Regions from separate parts of the Lysinibacillus sp. NPDC047702 genome, predicted to be linked through region 3. Evidence: riboswitches for the same ligand, from Rfam matches in the RefSeq annotation. Region 3 holds a riboswitch; each other region holds the start of a gene.

What was found. A riboswitch is a leader RNA that binds a small molecule or an ion and turns the genes downstream of it on or off. The one in region 3 is predicted to bind S-adenosylmethionine.
Region 1: linked by a shared signal. The riboswitch ahead of ACQKIM_RS19370 (bifunctional homocysteine S-methyltransferase/methylenetetrahydrofolate reductase) and the one ahead of ACQKIM_RS00360 (cyclase family protein) in region 3 are both predicted to bind S-adenosylmethionine.
Region 2: linked by a shared signal. The riboswitch ahead of ACQKIM_RS19865 (methionine ABC transporter ATP-binding protein) and the one ahead of ACQKIM_RS00360 (cyclase family protein) in region 3 are both predicted to bind S-adenosylmethionine.
Region 4: linked by a shared signal. The riboswitch ahead of ACQKIM_RS08155 (O-acetylhomoserine aminocarboxypropyltransferase/cysteine synthase family protein) and the one ahead of ACQKIM_RS00360 (cyclase family protein) in region 3 are both predicted to bind S-adenosylmethionine.

What each region holds. Positions count from the first base shown of each region.
Region 1 covers NZ_JBNNMG010000047.1:7,501-11,929, reverse strand. Annotated here, with positions in the region: partial or broken gene ACQKIM_RS19385 (protoglobin domain-containing protein) at 1-91, shown strand, start outside; partial or broken gene ACQKIM_RS19380 (methyl-accepting chemotaxis protein) at 374-859, shown strand; gene ACQKIM_RS19375 (protoporphyrinogen oxidase) at 1,178-2,566, shown strand; SAM riboswitch class I at 2,692-2,791, shown strand; gene ACQKIM_RS19370 (bifunctional homocysteine S-methyltransferase/methylenetetrahydrofolate reductase) at 2,877-4,429, shown strand, end outside.
Region 2 covers NZ_JBNNMG010000049.1:28,713-33,141, reverse strand. Annotated here, with positions in the region: gene ACQKIM_RS19890 (acyl-CoA dehydrogenase family protein) at 1-1,188, shown strand, start outside; gene ACQKIM_RS19885 (arsenate reductase family protein) at 1,477-1,833, shown strand; gene gcvH (glycine cleavage system protein GcvH) at 1,915-2,295, shown strand; gene ACQKIM_RS19875 (hypothetical protein) at 2,460-2,801, shown strand; gene ACQKIM_RS19870 (thioredoxin family protein) at 2,816-3,127, shown strand; SAM riboswitch class I at 3,184-3,287, shown strand; gene ACQKIM_RS19865 (methionine ABC transporter ATP-binding protein) at 3,371-4,399, shown strand; gene ACQKIM_RS19860 (methionine ABC transporter permease) at 4,389-4,429, shown strand, end outside.
Region 3 covers NZ_JBNNMG010000001.1:68,736-73,164, reverse strand. Annotated here, with positions in the region: gene ACQKIM_RS00370 (AraC family transcriptional regulator) at 61-1,635, shown strand; gene ACQKIM_RS00365 (hypothetical protein) at 2,244-2,543, shown strand; SAM riboswitch class I at 2,901-3,006, shown strand; gene ACQKIM_RS00360 (cyclase family protein) at 3,124-3,861, shown strand; gene ACQKIM_RS00355 (DedA family protein) at 3,907-4,429, opposite strand, start outside.
Region 4 covers NZ_JBNNMG010000011.1:21,017-25,445, reverse strand. Annotated here, with positions in the region: gene ACQKIM_RS08160 (hypothetical protein) at 1-354, opposite strand, end outside; gene ACQKIM_RS08155 (O-acetylhomoserine aminocarboxypropyltransferase/cysteine synthase family protein) at 736-2,037, opposite strand; SAM riboswitch class I at 2,154-2,267, opposite strand; gene ACQKIM_RS08150 (glycerol-3-phosphate acyltransferase) at 2,424-3,056, shown strand; gene ACQKIM_RS08145 (DASS family sodium-coupled anion symporter) at 3,253-4,429, shown strand, end outside.

The DNA.
Region 1 (4,429 bases), on a different contig from region 3:
AGAATACATTCATCATCCCAAAGATCAATTTAATACAATACGGTCCATTTCTAAAATTTCAAACTTCGAGCAGCAATTAGTATTAGAAGCCTTTGAAAATACTGTTGAGCGGCACAAAGAGAATATGGAACGACAAAAGGAAGCAGTAGAGAAGGAAATCATAGCGTCTACAGAAAGCCTTGCTTCAATATCTAATGAAACAAATAACTCATTTCATCGAATAAGCAAGCAATCCGATGAAATTAAACAGTTTGCAAAAAACTCACTTTTAGTGTCGGCGATGGCTGAGAAGCAGGCATTAGAGGGACGAGGACGAATAAAGAGTCAATCACAAAATATGTGTAATATTATTGATTTGCTGAAGGATATAACAGAGAATATAGAACAGTTGACTGGTATGTCAAAAGAAATGGAATCAATTATGAGTGTGGTTACGACTATTGCCAACCAGACCAACTTGTTAGCTTTAAACGCAGCTATAGAAGCAGCCCGTGCTGGAGAAGCGGGTAAAGGCTTTAATATAGTTGCAGATGAGGTTCGAAAACTATCGATTCAAACAAAAGATTCTGTGACTTCAGTAGCCATGTTGTTACAAAAAACAAATGAACGGACAGATAAGTTAACACACTCTCTTAATAATATTCAAGAAGAGGTCATATCTGGTAAGGAAAATATGGTTCAAACAGAAGGGCAATTCACGAAAATATTAGAATCGATGACAGAAGCAAAAGAGCAGAATGATAGTATGGAAAAAGAAGTTTTAACAATAGCGGAGATTCTTAATGAGCTGGGAGTTGCCTTTGAAGAAGTAACAAATTCAGCTGAGAAATTAGCAAATGTTGCCCAACACTTAAATTAATTCATAGCAAGTATAGTATTTATTGTGGCAACTGAAGATCTACAGCCTGTAAACACTATAAAAACCATTAATATGTGTAAATTAATGGTTCCGAAGGCGATATATAGGTTATGCAATTTTGCAAGCTGATGACCGAGATTTAAGGTTAAAAGTATTTTTTTGTATCATTATGGAAAAATACATATTTTAGTCATAGAAATGGAGCTATCCTAACCACTGGATAGCTCCATTTTTGCTAAATTTGTAAAGGATTTAGCGTAATTTTCAATAAAAAGAGTTTATACTAAAGGAAGACAACAAAAATTAGGGGCGGTTAATATGGAAACAGTGGTTGTATTAGGCGGCGGAATTACGGGTTTATGTACGATGCATTATTTGCAGCGTCAAGTGAAGGAGAAAAATTTAGATGTAAAGCTTGTGCTTGTTGAAAAAAATACATATCTAGGTGGTAAGCTGCACTCTGCTCACGAACATGGATTCATTATGGAAACAGGGGCAGATTCAATTGTAGCTCGTCATAAAGGTGTTATGGAACTGATTGAAGAGCTTAATTTTGAGCAAGATTTGGTATACAACGAAACTGGGATTTCCTATATATACACAAATAATGAGCTCCATGCCATTCCTGCAGATTCGACGTTCGGCATTCCAATGAGCCTACACTCTCTGGAGGAAAGCACACTTGTATCCGAAGAAGGTAAAAAAGAAGCATTAAAGGATTTGACATTGCCGAATGCAGGCTTTACAAAGGACAGCTCTATCGGAGAATTTTTAACATATTATTTAGGAGAGGAGCTTGTACAAAACCAAATAGCGCCAGTACTTGCAGGAGTGTATTCAGGAGATTTACATCAATTATCGATAGCCTCCACTTTACCTTATTTAATTGATTATAAAAATGAGTACGGTAGTATCGTTAAAGGTTTTGATGCAAATCGACAACAATTTGTAAAAGCCGCTAATAAAAAGTTTATTTCGTTTAAAAATGGTTTATCGTCTTTAATTGATCGTCTTGAAGAAACGTTAACTGATGTAGAAATTATTAAGGGAATTACCATTACAAGTGTCAACAAGCAGGAGGATCACTACACTGTTACTTTGGCAGATGATACGGTTATTAAAGCAGATCATGTTGTTTTAGCATTACCTAATGAAGCTGTACAGAGCTTATTAAAGGATGATACATTGAACCGTTATTTTGAACAGTTCAATACTGCCTCAGCCATTACGATTTATTTAGGATTTGATGTACCCGATAATAGATTACCAGCTGATGGAACAGGCTTTATTGTGTCACATAATTCGGATGTAATCTGTAATGCAGCGACATGGACAAGCCGCAAGTGGAAGCATACTTCAGCAAATGAGCAATTACTTGTTCGACTCTTCTATAAAAGTATTAACCCTGCGTATGAGAAGTTACGTAGGATGACAGATGAAGAATTAGCGGTTGTTGCCTTAGAGGATGTAAGAAAAAGCTTGGGAATTGAAGAAAAACCAAATGTCGTGAATGTGAGTAGATGGATTGATCAAATGCCGAAATATGATTTAGCTCATCGTGATGCATTACAGGGTTTATTACAAGAGCTCGAAACAAATTATCCGAATTTATCCATTGCGGGCTGCTCTTATTTTGGTGTAGGTATAGGTGCTTGTATTCAAAACGGTAAAAAAATAGGGGAGAATATTGCTGAAAAACTCTCTTAATTGCAGAATATAAGACAAAAAATTATATTTTTCGTTTGAAATATCCTTTGTTACGTGAAATAGTCTTGACTCAAACGTTTGTTAACGATATGATTCTTTTAATTATTTAAAAAATTCATACTAAATTCTTATCAAGAGAAGCTGAGGGACTGGCCCTATGATGCTTCAGCAACCAACTTTTTGTCAGGTGCTAAATCCAGAAGACCCTATGGTCGAAGATGAGAAGGAACAAAATTACGAAACGTAAAAGCCTTCTTTGTGTTAAAGAAGGCTTTTTTATTATAGAAAAATAGGAAGAGGGGCTAGTTTTATGGGATTGCTTGAAAAGTTAAAAACGCATGTTCTGACAGCAGATGGTGCAATTGGTACGGTATTATACGGCTATGGCTTGGAGTACTGTCATGAGGAAATGAATGTTCAAAGACCAGAATTAATTGAAAAGATTCATAGAGAGTATATCGCAGCTGGAGCCGACATTATTCAAACAAATACTTATGGAGCGAATGCCATAAAATTAGCACGCTATGGATTAGAATCGCGTGTTCAGCAGTTTAATGAAGCTGCTATTACAATTGCAAAGCGAGCCGCTGCAGATGGCGGTCAATTTGTTTTAGGAACTATCGGAGGAATTCGAGGCATCCGAAAAAGCGATGCAACGTTAGAAGAAATTTTAGCGACTGTGGAAGAGCAAGCAACTGTATTACTTGCAGGGAATCCAGACGGTCTTTTACTTGAAACCTATTATGATTTTGAAGAATTAACAGCGACATTAAAAATGCTTCGAGTAAAAACCAAGTTGCCAATCATTGCGCAAGTTTCAATGCATGAACCGGGAGTATTGCAAAATGGTAAGAGTTTAAATAACGCTCTACATGAGCTTGAAGCGCTTGGAGCTGATATTGTAGGTGTTAACTGTCGTTTAGGTCCATTCCATACGATTCAAGCATTTGAAGGTGTAGAGCTTCCTGAGAAGGCATTTATGTCAGCATATCCAAATGCATCTCTTCTAGACTTAGAAGACGGCCGAGTGGTTTATGAGTCTGAGACAGACTATTTTGGTCGAGCAGCTGTAGCACTTCGAGATCAAGGTGTACGTTTAATAGGCGGTTGCTGTGGTACGACGCCAAATCATATTGCTGCAGCAAAAAAATACTTAGAGGAGCTATCTCCGGTAGAAGAAAAATTAGCGAAGCCAGAAAAAGTAGAGATTGTACGTGAGGCAGAACCATCAAGATTTGAGCCTCTGCATATAAAAGTAAAACGTCAACGCTCGGTTATTGTAGAGTTGGATACACCAAGACATTTAGAAATCGATGGCTTTATTAAAGGTGCTAAAAAATTATATGAGGCAGGCGCAGATGTGGTTATGATGGCGGATAATTCACTTGCATCTCCAAGAATAAGCAATGTGGCAATGGGCGCATTACTGAAAGAAACACATGGGGTACGCCCGCTAACACATATTACATGTCGAGATCGTAATTTAATTGGTCTGCAATCCCATTTAATGGGCTTAAATGCACTAGGAATTCATGATATATTAGCGGTGACTGGAGATCCAACAAAGGTTGGCGATTTCCCAGGAGCAACAAGTGTTTATGACGTATCATCAATGGAGCTAATACAATTAATCAAACAGTTAAATGAGGGTGTATCATTTTCAGGGAAGCCGCTACGTCAAAAGGCAAATTTCTCTGTAGCCGCTGCGTTTAATCCAAATGTACGTGTATTAGACCGAGCTGTATCTCGATTAGAAAAGAAAATTGAGCATGGGGCAGATTATTTTATTTCACAGCCAGTCTATACAAAGGAAAAAATTGTAGAAATTTATGAGGCAACAAAGCATTTAGAAGTACCAATCTA
Region 2 (4,429 bases), on a different contig from region 3:
GATGGCGATAAATTCTCTGCATTTATCGTAGAACGTGCATTTAACGGTGTTTCAGTGGGGCCTGAAGAGAAGAAAATGGGGATTAAATCTTCATCCACTCGTACATTAGTGTTAGAAGATGCAGAAGTACCTGCAGAAAATCTATTAGGTGAAATCGGCCGAGGACACGTAATTGCCTTTAATATTTTAAATATTGGTCGTTATAAACTAGGTGTTGGTACAATTGGCGGATCTAAACGCGCATTAGAGCTGGCGATTCAATATACAAACCAACGTCAGCAATTTAAAACAAAGCTATCTGATTTCAATCTTACAAAAGAGAAATTATCAACAATGGCTTCTCAATTGTATGCTTCTGAATCATTAAATTATCGGACTGTTGGTCTATTTGAGGATCGTTTAAGTCAGTTAAGCCCTGAAGAGCAAAAGCAAGGAAAAGTAATTGCAGGTGCTATCGCTGAATATGCAATTGAATGCTCTATTGCGAAAGTATTTGGATCAGAAACATTAGACTATATTGCAGATGAAGCAGTACAACTTCATGGCGGTTATGGCTTTATGGCTGAATATGAGGTAGAGAGAATTTATCGCGATTCTCGTATTAATCGAATTTTTGAAGGAACAAATGAAATTAACCGTATGATTGTACCAGGTACATTTATGAAGAAGGCATTAAAGGGTGAGCTTCCATTATTACAAGTGGCTCAAAATTTACAGCAAGAGCTGCTTATGCTAATGCCTGAAGATATTGGTACAGAGCCACTAGCACAAGAAAAATATCTAGTGAAAAATGCAAAGAAAATCGCAGTATTAGCTGCAGGCTTAGCAGCACAACGCTTTGGTCCGAAGCTTGATCAAGAGCAAGAGGTATTGGTGAATATTGCGAATATCGCTAACCAATTATTTGCGATGGAGTCAGCTGTATTACGTACTGAGAAAGCAATTGCACGTGATGGTGCTGAAAAAGCACAGCAAAAATTACTGTATACGCAAATCTTCTGTCAGGAAGCATTTGCAGAAATTGAAAAAGAGGCAAAAGATACAATTCTTGCTTCAGCGGACGGAGATGCAGCGCGCATGACGCTATCTGCACTACGTAAGCTAACACGCAACAATCCTTACAACTTAATCGCGAAGAAACGTGAAGCATCTGTTAAGTTGATTGACGCAGAAAAATATGTAGTGTAATAAATAAAACAGCCTAGCTATCTTTAATTGGATAGCTGGGCTTTTTATGGTTGAGACGGATAGAATTCAGAGAGTAACGGATAGATTTACAAAAGTGACTGATAGAAACATCGAAGTGACGGATAGAATTAAGAAAGAGATGGATAGACTGTAGTGGAGTCTGGATTTTGGGGAGAGAACAGCTAAAACTGTTTCATTTTGGTTTGTAAGGTTATGATGGTATACTACAGAAAATGAGGAAGACACAGAAAATTCAGTGTCCTAAAAAGAAAGTAGAGGAGCCTTTCAATGACGATTCAATTTATCCAATATCCAAAATGTACAACTTGTAAGAAAGCGCAAAAATGGCTAAACGACAATGATATAGCGTATGAAGAGATACACATTGTAGAACAACCACCTACAAAGAACGAATTAACTAAGCTATGGCAAACAAGCGGAATACCACTGAAAAAGTTTTTTAATACGTCTGGCATGAAGTATAGAGAGCTTGGTTTGAAGGACAAACTTGCTGATATGACTGAGGAGGAGCAGCTCGAGCTACTTGCTTCTGATGGTATGTTAATCAAACGTCCAATCGTTACTGATGGTAAAAAAGTAACTTTAGGGTTTAAAGAATCTGATTTTGAGCAAGCTTGGAAATAGCCGTAATTATCCTTGTTTTTATAGTAGAAGTATGGCAAACTGAAAGTGAATATATTACATATTTATGGAGGGGTTTTTTGCATGAGCACACCTAAAGACTTACGATACTCTGAAGAACATGAATGGGTAAAAGTAGAAGATGGAAAAGTACGTATCGGTATTACTCACTTCGCACAATCTGAATTAGGAGATATCGTTTTCGTTGAGCTTCCACAAGTCGGCGATGAAATCAAAACAGACGATCCATTCGGTAGCGTAGAATCAGTGAAAACTGTTTCTGAATTATATGCACCAATCTCAGGTACAGTAGTTGAAGTAAATGCAGATTTAGAAGATAGCCCAGAATTCGTTAATGAATCACCATATGAAAAAGCTTGGATGATCGTTGTTGAGCCTGCTGATGCATCAGAAGTTGAAAAGCTTATGACAGCAGAGCAATACGAAGAAATGATCGCTGAATAAGACAAGCCCTAATAGAAAAACGTCGGCATTTACCGACGTTTTTTATTATCTTCATGGCTGGTAAGATAGTTTGCTTCTCAATGGGTGTCTAACATTACCATCGTTAGTGCTTAATTGATATAATGATTATAAGGAAAAGGGATATGTCTAATGGGGGTGGCGTGATGTTCGAGGGAAAATGCTTAATTGTTGAAGGCCGTTCGGATAAGCTTCAAATTGAACCTATTTTAAGTGAAGATGTCACAATACTTTGTACGAATGGTACAATTGGTGTGCATCAATTAGAAGTGTTGCTTGATCCATATGAAGGCTGTGAGCTTTATACATTTTTTGATGCAGATCCATCAGGAGATAAGCTGCGGGCATTAATGGACAGACATTATCCAGAGGCAGAGCATTTACGTACAATGCCAACGTATAAAGAAGTCGAGACAACTCCAAGAAAGATATTAGCAATGATATTGCTACGAGCACATTTCTCAATCCATAATCAATTTATTTTGTAAGGTTGCGTGAAAAAATGGAAGAATGGTCAAAAGAGCAGTGGGTCGCGGCTATCCAGTCGGGGGAAAGAGCTGCCTTTTATTTATATACACCTTTGTGTGGTACATGTGCTGTAGCATCGAAAATGATGATGATTGTTGAGCAATTACTGCCTAAGCTTCAAATCGGCAAAGCAAACCTAAATTTTGTTGAGGAGATTGCTTTAGATCACGAAATCGAGAGTGTACCTTGTCTACTCGTCTGTGATGGCGGAAAAGTGACAGAAAAAATCTATGCTTTTCAATCCGTACCATTTTTATACGAATTGTTAAAAAAATCAATTGACTGAAGTTTGCTAGCATGGTAAAGTAACAAATAGATTACTAAAACATTAAATATATCGAACTCTTATGAAGAGTGGCGGAGGGAAGTGCCCTATGAAGCCCGGCAACCATCACAAAGTGAAAAGGTGCCAAATCACCCAAAGATTTATCTTTGAAAGATGAGAGAACGGTTGAGCGTATAAATACGTGACCCCTTCTACTTGTCTGTGAGTGAAGGGGTTTTCTATATGAGAAAAGGAGTATTCGCTATGATCCAGCTTCAAAATATTACGAAGAAATACAAAACCGCAAATGGCGAATTAACAGCAGTCAAAGACGTAAACCTTTCCATTAATAAAGGTGAAATATTTGGCATTATCGGCTATAGTGGCGCTGGTAAAAGTACGATGATTCGTTTATTGAACGGCTTAGAAAAGCCTACATCTGGTACGGTGAAGGTTAACAATCAAGAGTTTTCATCTATAAAGGGGCAAAAGCTCAGAGATGCTAGACAAAAGGTAAGTATGATTTTCCAGCATTTTAATCTACTATGGTCTAGAACCGTTGCTGAAAATATCGCTTTTCCACTAGAAATCGCAGGTGTTTCAAAGGCACAGCGTGATGCACGTGTGAAAGAATTGATTACCCTTGTTGGTTTAGATGGACGTGATCAGGCGTATCCATCACAGCTATCGGGTGGTCAAAAGCAACGTGTCGGTATTGCTAGAGCGCTAGCCAATAATCCAGAGGTTTTATTATGTGATGAGGCAACCTCAGCACTTGATCCAGAGACTACGGATGCAATCTTGGATTTACTTGTTGATATTAACGAGCGTTTAGGATTAACAATTGTGTTAATTACACATGAAATGCACGTTATTCGTAAAATCTGTCATCGTGTAGCAGTAATGGAGGCAGGAGAAATAGTAGAACGTGGTGAGGTTTTACAAGTATTTCAAGCACCACAAGCCACTATTACGAAAAAATTTGTGTCTCAAATTACAGATACAAAGGAAACGCAGGAGACGGTTGCACAAATAAAAGCAAATTATCCAACTGGACAACTTGTTAAGCTAATTTTTGTCGGCGAAAAAACAGAGCAACCTGTTATTTCACACCTCGTCAAGCACTTTGATGTAGAAGTCAGTATTGTGCATGGTAATATCTCTCAAACGAAAAACGGTGCTTACGGTACACTTATTGTGCAAATTGATGGTACAGAGGCAAATGTTGCTGATGCATTAGGTTACTTAAATACAGTCGAAGTACAAACGGAGGTGATTTCAAATGCTAACTAATCTCTTTCCGAATGTCGACTGGGAGCGAAT
Region 3 (4,429 bases):
AGCTCTTTTAGGGCTTTCTTTGCGTTGTTTAAAAACACTCTCAAGGAAAGGTAGAAAGATATGAGCAGTTTAACGCAAATATTTCAATTACAAGAAATTTCATATTCTATTCCACCAGCAATGTGGCAATTACATCATAGTGATCATTATATTATTCTTGTGGTTATTAGTGGCTCTGGAAAGCTAAATAGTAATCAGGAAACCATCCATCTTACTGAAGAAAAGTGTGTGCTCATTCCTCCTAATCAAAAAATAGATGTTTACAATGACACTGAGACGCTGTGCTTTTATCAATTAACATTTAAAATCATCCAACTACAAGATAGTCAGACGGGTTGCTTTCCTATTTTTACACGCTTTCAAGAACTGCGCTGCCATCCTTTTTCTCAGTGTAATAATCTGTTAGAAAGCATTTATCGATACCGTCTAGCAATGGATGAGCTATCATTATTTGAGCAGCATATACGCTTCCAAGAATTTATGCTGTTCATTTTGTATCAAAATGTACCTAATCAACAGCAGAAAAATGACCGTCAGTCCGTTGAGCAATCCATAAAATATTTACAAAAGCATTATGAACGGGATTGGACCGTGGAACAATTGGCAGAATTAGCGACTGTCCCACGCTGGAATTATTCTCGTATATTTAGGGATATTACTGGTCAAACCCCACTAAACTTTTTAAACAATGTTCGTATTGAGAAAGCCAAGCAATTACTAATAACAACGAATGACCGTATTTTTGAGATAAGCCAAACGGTTGGATTCAACAATGAGTATTATTTTAACCGCCGCTTTAAAGAGCGTGTTGGCATCTCTCCTGGACAATATCGTCGTAGCCAAAATAATAACCCTCGTATATTCGCACCGTTTTTAGAGGACTTTTTAGTGGCATTAGGAATTACACCCATTGCCCAATTTAGCCATTCAAAATGGGGCAAACAGGATTATCTAGGGTTACAAGAAATACCTGATATTGATATTGAAAACGGACAAATGGATCAGCTTTTTCATTATAAACCAACTTTAATTATGCTAGATGAAGGGATAGAGCGTTGGGAGGCTTATCATCAATTAAATCAATTGGCTCCCACTTATCAACTCTCACACCCAGGTGAGGATTGGCGTACTACATTGTTCCAAATAGCTGATTTAACAGGTAGAACGGCTATTATGAAGGATGTCATTAAGCAATATGAAGAAAAAGTGCAGATGGCAAAAAAAATGCTTCAAAAATCAGTATATGGACATAGTGTAGCCTTTCTTCGTATCTCTGCAATCGGCATTAGCCTCTATGCAGGACCCGAATGCGGCTATACGGGACCCATTCTATATCGTGATCTCGGCTTAACACCCCATCAGTCTGTATGGAATATTCCACCTCATACACGAAAAAAACATCTAACATTTGATCAGCTTATACATTTAGATGCTGATCATTTATTCATTACCTTCGACAAGCAACATTCAATTTTTGAAGGAGAGGAACGAGTATTGTTAAAATCCACTACCTGGAACAATCTCTCAGCAGTGAAAAATAACTGTGTCTATGAGGTTGATTTCTTAACATGGATGAACTACGGCATTCTCTCCCATAACAAAAAAATAGATGATGTTTTACGTGTTCTTGGATAAAATAATTGTGAAAGAAGGCTATTAAGAACGAAGCCTTCTTTTTTGATCGGGTTTCCTCCACTTTTAATCGGCTTGAGCTATACTTTGATCGGGTTCCGTTCTTTTTTGATCAGCTTGGGCTTCTCTTTGATCGGGTTCCATTCTTTTTTGATCAGCTTGGGCTTCTCTTTGATCAGGTTCCGTCCCTTTGATCGGTTCGGCCCCCTCTTTGATCAGGTCCCCTCCATTTTTGATCAGCTTGAACTCTTTTTTGCTCAGGTCCCTCCATTTTTGATCAGCTTGAACTCTTTTTCGATCTGGTTTCCTTCACTTTTGATCAGCCCAGGCTCATCTCTGATCAAGCTCCATTATTTCCAATCGACTTAGTTACCTCTTCCTAGCTCATCCACTGTATTGTTCTGCTTCATTTGATAATGCCCTCCTTGATATCTAGAAACAGTGAACACCGAAAGTCTTTGCTGCACATAAGATAGGGTATCAGCTAGTGGATAGGAGGAATTAAGCTGTATTACAACCACCCTTATCCATATTTCGTCTATCCTACCTATTATCCAGAATTGGCAATAGTAAATCATCCAGCTCTTCACCAACCATCTAGATATTTAGCTATGCCGACAAATACTAATCCTTTTCCCGCTGTAAATACAAATAAATTAAAAATTTCTGCCAAGCGAGTAAAGGGAATTATGCAGCAAGCTCAGCTACTTACAGATAAAATTGATGGATCAGAACAATTTGCACATGATCTTATGGATGCTGCACAGAAATCAAATAAATCGGAGGTTGAAAAGTTAATCATTTCAACGGGTATTACTATGAAATTTGAAACAAACTATACACCTGATAATATTCGGATAGTATTTACAGATAGTGAATGCTGCAAGCTTACGTTAGTTTTAAGCTGGTGACAGCACCTTTTCTACAAGAGGGCTCTTTTCATAAGAACCCACTTGTATACTTAACTTTCCCCTAAGAGCCTCTAATCAGCGTGGCTCTTTCCCTAACAAATGCTTAACCGTATTAGTTGGTTTTTCTGGTACCCTAAAGACATTGTTTTTACGCTAACTAGATCAGCATCTCCCTTAATGTATCAGTTCCAGATCAATATAACGAACAGGGCGATTAAGAAGAGTTATTAACAACTGGATATAGCCGCTCTTTTTGTATGTAAAATATTAACCATGTATCCCTATTGAACTTGTAAACTATAAAAAAATATGCTAATGTATTTGTAATCGTTATTTCTGAAAATTCTTATATCGCATTTCTTATCAAGAGAGACAGAGGGATTGGCCCTATGAAGTCTCAGCAACCAGCCTCTGGGTATGGTGCTAACTCCAATTGGCAAAATATTTGCCTTGAAGATGAGAAGACCTACATCAGTTGCTTTGCACAAGAGTCCTCTTCTCCAAGAAGGACTCTTTTTTGTGGTTGTGATTGAACAAGAAGGAAATAACTCAAACTATTAATAGGAAGCAGGTAAATACGATGACTAATGAACTTTTACAAGCAGTGCAGCTATTGAAATCAAGAAAATGGGTAGATTTAACACATACATTTGGACCAAATTCGCCTCACTTCTTTATGTTTGAGGACGCAAAATTTGAAACCTTATTCTCTCATGATGATGGCTTCTTTGCACAGCAATTCACTTTTCCCGGACAATACGGAACGCATATTGATCCCCCTATCCATTTTGTAAGGGACACACGTTTTTTAGAAGAATTAGATTTAAAGGAATTAGTGCTACCATTAATCGTGATTGATAAATCGAATGAAGCCGATCAAAATAATGATTTTACCTTAAGTGTTCAGGGTATTCTTGACTTTGAGGCTGAGCATGGGGAAATTGAAGCAGGTACATTTGTTGCCCTACGCACCGATTGGAGTAAGCGCTGGCCAAATAAGGAAGCATTCAATAATAAGGATGCTGAGGGTCATAATCATATACCCGGTTGGGGATTAGAGGCTTTACAATTTTTATTCAAAGAACGAAAAGTTAGTGCTATTGGTCACGAAACTTTCGACACTGATTCAGCAGCAGATTTTCGTAAAAATGGTAAGTTAGACGGTGAATATTTTGTACTTGAGCAAGATACTTATCAAATTGAGCTTTTAACAAATTTAGATCAGTTGCCACCAAAAGGGGCTGTCATATTCAATATCGTACCAAAACCAGAAAAAGCATCTGGATTCCCCGTTCGTTCATTTGCCATCCTACCTTAAAAATAAATAAGGGTCTCATTCACTTCACTTAGAAGAATCAGACCCTTATTTATTTCTTTTTTTGAAAAAATAATAAATGATCAACATTAATATGATGAAGACTACAATTAGATAAATACTGTAATGAGATAAATAAAATCCTACATAGCGCCATTTCTCACCTAGTACTTTTCCTAGTGTAATAAAAGTAAATGTCCAAATAAATGCTCCTGCATAAGCAAAAAAAGCAAATTTCCTATATGGATAGTTATTAATGGCAGCTATATATGCGGTAAGATGGCGTACACCTGGAATAAAAAAACCTATCAGTAATAAGACTGGGCCTATTTTTGTAAACAATTTTTTAGTAAAATCAATTTTCTGTTTAGTAATATGAATCTTCGGTCCGTATTTATGCAATAAAGGTAGCCCGAACCGATAACCTATATAGTAACTTAAGGTAATGCCGCCTATTGCCCCTATGGCTGCGCTGAGTAATGCCGGAACATGTGCTAGTGTTTCGCGATATACACTATATCCTACATATGTTAAAAATATTTCATCAGGAATAGGCAACCCGACAATCCCT
Region 4 (4,429 bases), on a different contig from region 3:
TTGTGTAATAGCTTGCTGAACAAGCCCTATTTCATCTTGTGTAAAATTCGGTATAGCATACGTACGTTCAACTAGTTGAAATGTGCCGTATTTTAAATAAAACTCTGTCGCAGGTAGAGGAATATGACTCGTTCCATATTCTTCGTATGCCTCAAAAACTTCTTTTACTGTATAGCCTTCCTCTTTTGCATAAACGTTTTCCTCAAAAGCAGAATGTCCAAAAGTTTGTTGCCATTTACTTTCAACTGATGCCAGTATGTTTTGAATGGACATGTTGTTCACAAACACATGACCTTCATTTAGTTCGTAAATAAGATAAGATGCAATGTTTTGTGCACTATAAACATTTCCCATTTAAAACACTCCTTTATCATCAGTTTTTTAGTGAGAGTAGCTGCTGGCTTGGCAGCTACTCATATATATTTCAAAAGTGGGGGAGCACTTATGAAAACGAATGGAATCATAGTATCCTTTGGGCACCGAATCATTCAAAAAATCGATGCTGTAAATTGGTTCTAGGTTGGTAGCCTTTCGAACGTTTAACTTATTTCCTAGTATACAACATGGTTTTAACTAAGTCAATAATACTTATAAAATTACTAGGTATTATTTATAAAAAATTTCAGATAACTTATCGAATGAGATAAGTGCTTGATGTAGCAACGTTTTACGCATTACCAAATGAGGCTTATCGAATGAGAAAATACGTAAACGCCACAACATTAGCCAATGTTTTTATGCTTCAATCTTTTGTTGTGAAGCTGTTACTTGCTCAATAGCTTGTTCTAAATCTGCAATAATATCCTCTACTGCCTCTAAACCGATTGATAAGCGAATGAGCGACTCGGTTACACCAGTTTGTATTAGCTCTTCAGCTGATAATTGCTGATGTGTAGTAGAAGCTGGATGAATTATTAATGATTTAGCATCCCCTACATTGGCTACGTGGGAGAATAATTTCACACTATCGATTAATTTACGCCCTGCTTCACGTCCACCTTTAATGCCAAAAGTAAGCACAGAACCGAAGCCATTTCTTAAATATTTTTTAGCTAAATCATGTGTAGGGAAATCTTCTAAGCCGTTATAATTTACATATTCCACAGATGGGTGGTTTCGTAAATATTCGGCTACTGCTAAAGCATTTTCATTATGTTTAGGGATACGCAAATGAAGCGTTTCTAAACCTTGTAATAAATTAAATGCCGCATCAGCACTTAATGTTGGCCCAAAGTCACGTAGTAATTGTACACGCAGCTTTGTAGCAAATGCAGCTGCTGCTGTGTCTATACCATATCGGATGCCATGATAGGAAGCATCTGGCTCAGTAAATCCTGGGAAACGACCACGAGTCCAATCAAATTTCCCTGCATCAACTACAACGCCACCTAAAGTTGTTCCATGTCCACCAATCCATTTTGTTGCGGAGTGAACAACAATATCGGCACCAAAATCAATTGGTGTAGAGCCATATGGTGAAGCAAACGTACTATCGATAATTAATGGTAAGCTGTTTTCATGTGCAATATTAGCCACCGCCTCAATATCTAGTACTTTTAAGCTTGGGTTACCATAAATTTCAGCGAATACTGCTTTTGTTTTATCAGTGATTGCTGCCTTGAAGTTTTCAGGATTTGTTTCATCTACAAAAATCGTTTTAATACCATAGTTTGGTAGTGTGTTAGCAAATAAATTATAAGTACCACCGTATAAAGAGCTAGCTGCAACAATTTCATCCCCTGCACCTGCAAGATTTAAAATTGAAAATGCTATCGCAGCTGCACCAGATGATAGTGCTACTGCTGCTGTACCGCCTTCTAATAAAGCGACGCGTTTTTCAAAAACATCTACAGTTGGGTTCGTAATACGTGTGTAAATATTGCCAGCTTCCTCTAGGGCAAAAAGACGTTGCGCATGAGCAGTGTCTTTAAAAACGAAAGCCGTAGAGCGATATACGGGTACGGTGCGAGATCCTGTTACCGGGTCAGGCTCTTGGCCCCCATGTAACAGCAATGTTTCTGGTTTAAAATTTGTCATTGTATACCTCCAAGTGGTTATTTTTTTACGATGGTACCGGAGATGAGGAGGATTTTTCAGTAGAAAACAAAAACCCCCTTCAGCTAAGAAGAGGGTTGCAGTTGCAAGTTTTCCTCCCCTTATCTGCCAGATCCAAGTAAGAATCTGTAGGAATTAGCACCTTAGCAAGTTCATTTCTTGCTGGTTGCCGGGCATCATAGGGCCTATCCCTCCGCCGCTCTTGATAAGAGTATTGCGATTCAATTTCCATCGTTGTTACACAGTATAATCATAGACTTTTTTTCTGTCAACACTAAAATTTTATTTTTTCCGAAACTTCAGTCTGCTTCTTTACGTAATATGAACGCATACACTATTTTAATATTTATTTAGAAAGGAGGATTTTCATGATAACAACCATCATTCTATTTATTGTTGTTGGTTATTTCATCGGCTGTCTTCATGGCTCTAAAGTGGCACAGTTTTTATCCGGTGTAGATTTAAAAAAGACTGGTCATGGGAATGCAGGTGCATCCAATGCAACCCTTTCCCTAGGATGGAAATACGGGGTATTAGTAGCACTTATCGATATTGGTAAAGGTGTGTTAGCGATTATTGGCGCACATATCTATCTAGCAGATGCAACACATTACACAGAGGTGCAAGTTTGGCTCTTCACCTATCTCATAGCAGCAGGTGTCATTCTGGGTCATAATTTCCCATTCCATATGGGCTTTAATGGCGGTAAAGGTACAGCTTCCATAATAGGAATATTGCTTGCTGTTGATTGGAAAATTGGTTTATTTGCACTTATTCTATTTGTCATTTTATCTTTTGCGACAAACTATTTAATCGTTGGTGTTTTAGAGTTCTATCTTGTTTTTTGTACAGCAACTTATTTATGGATTCCGGGAATAGGTCCAACGATTATAGCTTTGCTACTTTTTGGCATAGCTATCATATTGCATATCGAAAATATTAAACGATTAGTCAAAGGAACAGAGCCTAAGGTAACTTCGGCTTTTAAGAAAAAGAAATAATATTTTTTTGGATGTTTTTGTCTTTTCTATGACCATATATTTTCTCTTTATCTACTATTAATGCTGTAAAAAGGGAGTATTTCACTTACTTATTTTTTCTCCAATAAATAGATAAATTATTTTCTTAATAAAACATTTTACTGACCGATGTTATAGACAATAATCGTCATGTTTATCGTAGAAAGGATGAAAAAATATGTCTACTCTTCAACAAGCAGCCGCAAAACGTAATTTAAAGCCACTTTGGATTGGTTTAGCCTTTGCTTCATTAATCATCATTATTTTTTTACCTAATAACGGCGATTTACCTGTTGCGGGTCAACGGGCTTTAGCCATCTTAGCTTTCTCAGTCATTCTTTGGGTAACAGAAGCAGTTTCATATCCTGTCAGCTCTGCCATGATAATCGCACTGGTAACCGTTTTACTAGGACTGGCTCCTTCAATAGACGATCCAACAGCAGAATTAGGAACTGCAGGTGCCCTAAAATTAGCTTTAAGTGGATTTAGTAATTCTGCAGTAGCCCTAGTAGCTGCAGCTCTATTTTTAGCAGCAGCGATGCAAATTACCAACTTACATAAACGACTCGCCCTATGGATACTTTCACTTGTAGGGACTAAAACAAAAGCAATCGTTTTTGGTGCCATTTTAGTATCTATAGCACTCGCATTTTTTGTTCCTTCTGCTACAGCTCGTGCTGGCGCAGTAGTCCCAATACTACTTGGAATGGTCGCTGCATTTGGTTTGCCTCGTGATAGCCGACTCGCTGCCTTACTTGTCATCACCTCAGTACAGGCCGTCTCCATTTGGAATATTGGAATTAAGACAGCAGCCGCTCAAAATATGGTCGCTTTAAATTTTATTCAAGAACAATTTAATGTGGATATTTCTTGGGGTGCTTGGTTACTCTACGCTGCACCCTTCTCGATTATCATGTCTATAGCTTTATTTTTCATTATGATTTCTCTGATTAAGCCTGAGACTAGCAACATAGAGGGCGGAAAAGAGGTAATCAAAAAGCAGCTTGCAGAACTAGGTCCATTAAAAGCTCCTGAAGTCCGTTTAATCATCACGTCAATGGTTTTACTATTTTTCTGGGCAACTGAGGGTAAACTGCACCCATTCGACACAACAACAGTCACAATTATTGCTATCGCTATTCTATTAATGCCCAAAATCGGTGTTTATACGTGGAAGGAAGTTGAGCCTCATATTCCTTGGGGAACAATTATCGTCTTTGCGGTTGGTATAATGCTTGGTACAATTTTATTGAATACGAAAGGTGCATCATGGTTATCTGACAAAGTATTTGGATCACTCGGTCTAGATACTATGCCGATTCTAGCAACAATCGCATTGGTTACACTATTTAATA